Regions from separate parts of the Serratia sp. NFX21 genome, predicted to be linked through region 2. Evidence: predicted binding sites of a transcription regulator. Region 2 holds the regulator's gene; the other holds the start of a gene.
What was found. The regulator PurR, encoded in region 2, represses purine synthesis genes. The targets are predictions, from matches to a motif close to CANGCAAACGTTTGCNTG.

Region 1 (3,420 bases), 1.9 Mb from region 2:
CCCCGGCGCAGACGTTCCTGAGTGCGGGTTTCGTCTTCTACCTGCAGGTTCAGGCGGATAGGCGAATCTGTCAGCACCGGTTTCAATGCCGGTAGCAGCCAGGTCGCCAGGCTGTCGGCGTTAACCGCCAGCGACAACAGCAGCGGCGTATCAATGCCGGTATCGTTGCCCAGCCACTCTTCTTCCAGTAATTCCACCTGGTGCAACAGCGCCAGCAGTTTTTGGCCCTGTTCGGTCGGGCGTGGCGGCACGGTACGCACCAACAGCGGTTGGCCAAACAGATTTTCCAACTGCTTGATGCGCTGGGATACTGCCGATTGTGTGATGCAAAGTTTTTGCGCGGCGCGCTCAAAGCCACGCTCACGGATCACCGCGTCCAGCGCTTGCAGCGTTCGATAGTCTGGGCGTTTCATCGGAAAGATATCCCTTAAAGTAAATTGATACAGGCACTATGCCACATCTCTGGTGTATTACAGGTGGAAAATCACTGGGCCATCTTGCCGCACCGCGCCTAAAAATGCGGCCTGGCGTGAAGAAGTGTGATCCTGCCTAAGTGAAAAATAGCGATTTACCCTATAATACGCACACGTTTTCGTACAGAGGCAATGGACATATTATGACGCAGGATGAACTGAAAAAAGCGGTTGGCTGGGCAGCACTGGATTACGTTACCCCGGGCACCATCGTTGGGGTTGGCACTGGCTCGACCGCCGCCCACTTTATTGACGCGCTCGGCTCGATCAAGCACCAGATCGAAGGGGCGGTGTCCAGCTCTGACGCCTCTACCGCCAAGCTGAAAAGCCTCGGTATCCACGTTTTCGACAGCAATGAAGTGGATTCACTGGATATTTATGTCGACGGCGCGGATGAAATCAACCGCCATATGCAGATGATCAAAGGCGGCGGCGCTGCGCTGACGCGTGAAAAAATCATTGCCGCTATCGCGCGCAAATTTATCTGTATTGTCGATTCCAGCAAACAGGTCGATGTGTTGGGTAAATTCCCTCTGCCGGTAGAAGTGATCCCGATGGCACGTTCTTACGTAGCGCGTGAGCTGGTCAAGCTGGGCGGGCTGCCGGAGTATCGTCAGAATGTCCTGACCGATAACGGCAACGTGATCCTCGATGTGCATAACCTGAGCATCATGGACGCCATTGCGCTGGAAAACAAAATCAACGGCATCGCCGGTGTGGTGACCGTGGGTCTGTTCGCCAACCGGGGTGCCGATGTGGCGCTGGTTGGTACGCCTGACGGCGTGAAGGTTGTCGAGTAATGTAGTGCCGCTACAGGTATGCGGTCTTGGATCCCACCAGGCCGCATAATTCACTGGTTAAAATATCTTTTATTAAAAGCGTCAAATTTGGTGACATATGTCACATTGCGAGCGATAGCTCCACGAAGCTTCTGTCTATTTCTTTCCCTATGGCATTTTCTGCCAGAAACCACCAACAACGCTGAGCCTTGTACTGACGGGCGGGCAATCGTTTGTATTGCCGCCCGCGATATTTTTGTTATGTTGGATGCGTGCTGTTTCACAACAGCCGCTTCTGAAGTCTGAACATAGGGTCGGGTAAATGGCAAAAGTATCATTGGAGAAAGACAGGATTAAATTCCTGTTGGTGGAAGGGGTTCATCAGAGCACGGTAGATAATCTGCTGGCAGCCGGATATACCAACATTGAATATCACAAAGGTGCGTTAGACACCGAATCGCTTAAGGCATCGATTCGCGATGCTCACTTCGTCGGTATCCGATCGCGCACAAATCTGACCGAAGAAGTTTTCGCTGCCGCAGAGAAGCTGGTGGCGGTTGGCTGTTTCTGTATTGGCACTAACCAGGTTGATTTGAAGGCGGCGACCAAACGCGGCGTCCCGGTGTTTAACGCACCTTTCTCTAATACCCGATCCGTGGCTGAAATGGTGCTGGGCGAACTGCTGCTGATGTTGCGCGGCATTCCGTCCGCCAACGCCAAAGCGCACCGTGGCGAATGGCAGAAGCTGGCCGTCGGCTCGTTTGAAGCGCGCGGCAAGAAGCTGGGGATTATTGGCTACGGCCATATCGGCACCCAACTGGGGATCCTGGCCGAAGGCCTGGGCATGAAAGTGTTCTTCTACGATATCGAGAACAAGCTGCCGTTGGGTAATGCCCAGCAGGTGCGCCACCTGTCCGATCTGCTCAATATGAGCGACGTAGTGACGCTGCACGTGCCGGAAACCCTGTCGACCAAGAATATGATGGGCGCAGAAGAGCTGGCGTTGATGAAGCCAGGCTCGATTCTGATCAACGCCTCGCGCGGTACCGTGGTGGATATCCCAGAATTGTGCAAAGTCCTGGCCAGCAAGCATTTGGCCGGTGCGGCGATCGACGTCTTCCCGGAAGAACCTGCGACCAACAGTGAGCCGTTCATCTCACCGTTGTGCGAGTTCGACAACGTGATCCTGACTCCGCACATTGGCGGTTCTACGCAGGAAGCGCAGGAGAATATCGGTGACGAAGTGGCCGGTAAGCTGGCGAAATACTCCGACAACGGTTCGACCCTGTCGGCGGTTAACTTCCCGGAAGTATCACTGCCGGCGCATGGCCCTAATGCCAGCCGTCTGCTGCACATCCATGAAAACCGTCCTGGTGTATTGACGCAGATTAACCAGATCTTCGCTGAAGAAGGGGTGAACATCGCCGCGCAGTACCTGCAAACCGGTCCGGAAATCGGCTACGTGGTTATCGATATCGAAGCGGAAACCGAACGTGCCGATGCTGCACTGCAACGCATGAAGGCTATTGACGGCACTATCCGTGCTCGCCTGCTGCTCTGATTGAATACGCGGTGACAAAAAGGCCGGATTTTTCCGGCCTTTTCTATTTGGCTATCTGCCATGTCCAATTTTGAGATGGGGTAATGATTTCCGGCAGCGGGATATCCCAATGCTCCACCGGCAGCTGTTCCACCTGCTGGCAGTCATGCGCCAACCCGATAGGGTAGGGGCCGAGATGCTGCCAGTTTTGCAGAGTGCGATCGTAAAAACCGCCGCCCATCCCCAAACGCTGACCCGAGCTGTCAAACGCCACCAATGGCGTCAGCACCACGTCAAGTGATCCGACCGGCAAGACGTTGCGCACATCGAGCTGTGGCTCAAGGATATTGAAACGGTTGTTAACCAGCGGCGTTTCCGGGGTGTAACGCAGGAACAGCAGGTTGCCGGGGCTAAACGGGTGCAACACCGGCAGATAGACTTGCTTGGCCTGTTGCCATAACCGTTCAATCAGCGGACGGGTATCCAACTCACCGTCAAACGACAAAAATACTGCAATGCTGTGTGCCGCCTGGATGCGCGGATGCACAGCGATACGTTCGGCAGTTTGCAGGGCAAAGTTATTTTGTTGTTCAGAGGTTAGGGCGCGTCGACGCTGACGGATTTGGTT
Region 2 (3,420 bases):
TCAGTCCCCGCGTACCGGTGAAGAAATCCGCATCAGCCAGCTCGATAACGACTACTGGCAAAACCACTACATCGGCGCACGCCGGGTAGTCACGCCAAAAACCATTCGATAAACTCCCTTGCGGCTGGCACTGTCAGCCGCTCTCCCCTGATCGTTTCCCCAAACCTCGTAGTCATAGCCAATCCCTTGCCCGTTCCCCCTGTAATTCATCGCGAAAATTGCTAAGCTAAATACCCACAATAAAAACAGGTCAATCTAATACCCGTTGTTACGACGGTGGACTGGCACTGTACAAGGAGAAAGCAATGTCGTTCGAACTTCCTGCATTACCTTATGAAAAAAACGCCCTCGAACCGCACATTTCCGCAGAAACTCTGGAATACCATTATGGCAAGCATCACAACGCCTACGTGGTGAACCTGAACAATCTGCTGAAAGGCAGCAAGTTTGAAGGGTTGTCCCTCGAAGAGATCGTTAAGGCCTCTGACGGCGGCATCTTCAATAATGCCGCTCAGGTATGGAACCACACTTTCTATTGGCACTGTCTGTCGCCACAGGGCGGCGGTGAGCCTGAAGGTAAACTGGCCGTGGCGATTAATCAGGCATTTGGTTCTTTCGCCGAATTTAAACAGCAATTCAGCGACGCCGCAGTGAAAAACTTTGGCGCAGGCTGGACCTGGCTGGTGAAAAAACCGGAGGGTTCGCTGGCGATTGTTAACACCTCGAACGCAGCGACACCGCTAACCGGTGATGATAAACCGCTGCTGACCGTCGACGTTTGGGAACACGCCTATTACATCGATTACCGCAACGCACGACCTGCCTACCTGGAAAACTTCTGGGCACTGGTTAACTGGGCATTTGTGGAAAAGAACCTGGCGTAACGCGGGGAAAAACAATCAGGCGCAGCGGGCTGCGCCTGTTTTACTTGAGGGGATCAGTTCAAAGCAGCGGTGAAGCTGAAAGCAATAATCACGGCCAGCGCACAAACGGTGGTGAACAGTGACATTTTCAGATCGGTATCCATTACAACTCCTTTTCAGATTGGGTTTCCCAAGGGTAAAAGGCACACAATTAATGCGTCAAACCATTTTCACACAGTTGAACAATAAAATCTTGTTATCATTTCCCGGTTTATTATACCGATTACCTCTTCCACTTTGGCTCAATATGGGACAAAATTCGCAGTTCACAACTGTGTACCGGCAAAATGCCCCTCCTGACCAAGCGCTGACGACTTCAACACACTAAAAACTCAGTTTTCGCTTCTTTGGAGAAGGATCTACGCAGGCAAACGATTAACATCACACTTACATACTGCAACATGTGAGTTCAGGAGTCATTCTTTACATGGCAACGATTAAAGATGTGGCCAAACGCGCTGGCGTTTCCACCACCACCGTTTCGCACGTCATCAATAAGACTCGTTTCGTCGCCGAAGAGACAAAAGCGGCCGTTGGCGCTGCGATTAAAGAGCTGCATTACTCACCCAGCGCCGTAGCGCGCAGCCTGAAGGTCAATCACACCAAATCGATTGGCCTGCTGGCCACCTCCAGCGAAGCCCCCTACTTTGCCGAAGTGATCGAGGCGGTAGAAAACAGCTGCTACAGCAAAGGCTATACGCTGATTTTATGTAACTCGCACAACAATCTGGACAAACAGCGGGCCTATCTGGCGATGCTGGCGCAAAAGCGTGTTGATGGTCTGCTGGTGATGTGTTCGGAATATCCAGACCAATTGCTCGGCATGCTGGAAGACTACCGCAACATCCCAATGGTTGTGATGGACTGGGGCGCGGCCCGCGGTGATTTTACCGATAGCATCATTGATAACGCCTTCGCCGGCGGCTATCTGGCCGGGCGTTATCTGATTGAACGCGGTCACCGCGATATTGGAGCCATTCCAGGCCAACTGTCGCGCAATACCGGTGGCGGCCGCCATCAGGGCTTTTTAAAAGCCATGGAAGAAGCCAATATTGAAGTACGTGACGAGTGGATTGTTCAGGGTGACTTTGAGCCGGAATCCGGCTACAAGGCCATGCACCAGATCCTGTCGCAAAAACATCGCCCGACCGCGGTATTCTGCGGCGGCGACATCATGGCGATGGGCGCGATCTGCGCCGCCGACGAACTTGGGCTGCGGGTGCCACAAGACATTTCGGTGATTGGCTACGATAACGTGCGTAACGCCCGCTATTTCACCCCGGCACTGACCACCATTCATCAACCCAAAGAGCGTTTGGGTGAAATGGCGTTCACCATGTTGCTGGACCGTATTATCAGCAAGCGTGAAGAGTCGCAGGTGATTGAAGTGCATCCGAAACTGATTGAGCGTCGTTCGGTCGCTGACGGCCCATTCATCGATTACCGCCGCTAATTGCTAATGCCGGAAGCCGCTGTGGTTTCCGGCACCACTTCGCTTAGCCATTCCTGATTCAGCGTTTCACTGTCCCCCAGGTAATCCAACAGCCAGGCCATCGCCGGTGATGGCGTATTCTGCTGCCAGGTCAGACAACAGGGGCTGGCCGGAAACGGCTGCTGCAGCTGCAACGCTACCAGTTCCCCACGCTGCACCAATGGCAAGGCCTGATGCGCCGGCATCATGCCAACGCACAGGCCGGCACACAGACAATCCAGCGCCGAGGCCCAGTCCGGCACCACCAGCCGCCGTTGGTTGTCCAGTGTCCAGGTGACCCGCTTGGGCAGGTTGCGCGAGGTATCTTCCAGACACAGCGACGGGAAAGGCCGCAGTTGCTCATCATTCAACAGGCCATCCATCATCGCCAGCGGATGCTGCGGACTGACCACGCACAGCCAGCGCATGTCGCCCATATCGCGAAAGGCAAACCCGCCCCCGACCGGCACCGCACGCGTCGCCCCAATAGCCATATCAGCACGCCCGTCCACCAGCGCATCCCAGACGCCGTTAAACACCTCAGGTTGGACCATCAGTTCTACGTCGGGGAAATGGCGATAGAAGTCCAGAACCAGTTGGCGGCAGCGCTGGGGTTTAACAATGATGTCTACCGCAATTTTCAGTTGGCCACGCCAACCGTTAGCCACCTGTTGACACTGGCGGCGGGTGTCGAGCATTTTTTTGATGACACTGCGTGCCTCCTGCACAAACACCACGCCGGCCGGGGTCAGTTCCACGTCACGATGACGCCGTTCAAACAGCGGAACCGCCAGCCATTGTTCCAATTGCCGCACGGTATAACTGACCGCCGAGGGCACTCGGTGCAGCTCATGCGCCGCTGCGCTGAAGCTGCCGGTGCGGGCGACCGCATCTACCACATCGAGAGAATATTCAGACCACATAACCCTGCCTTCAATTTTTTTAACAGCACCTCGCAAATATTACCGTTTCACAAGCAGAGATCCAGCCGGATACACTTGCCGGCGCTAAAAACCTGCGACAATA

Region 1: the regulator PurR is predicted to act here: its motif matches at 1,475-1,492, upstream of serA (phosphoglycerate dehydrogenase).

What each region holds. Positions count from the first base shown of each region.
Region 1 is NZ_CP183196.1:4,711,428-4,714,847, reverse strand. Features, by position in the region: gene ACNT1W_RS22040 (LysR family transcriptional regulator ArgP) at 1-413, opposite strand, end outside; gene rpiA (ribose-5-phosphate isomerase RpiA) at 617-1,273, shown strand; gene serA (phosphoglycerate dehydrogenase) at 1,575-2,813, shown strand; gene ACNT1W_RS22025 (5-formyltetrahydrofolate cyclo-ligase) at 2,857-3,420, opposite strand, start outside.
Region 2 is NZ_CP183196.1:2,786,527-2,789,946, reverse strand. Features, by position in the region: gene ACNT1W_RS13270 (C40 family peptidase) at 1-112, shown strand, start outside; gene sodB (superoxide dismutase [Fe]) at 306-884, shown strand; gene ACNT1W_RS13260 (YnhF family membrane protein) at 938-1,027, opposite strand; gene purR (HTH-type transcriptional repressor PurR) at 1,351-2,376, shown strand; gene punR (DNA-binding transcriptional activator PunR) at 2,373-3,317, opposite strand.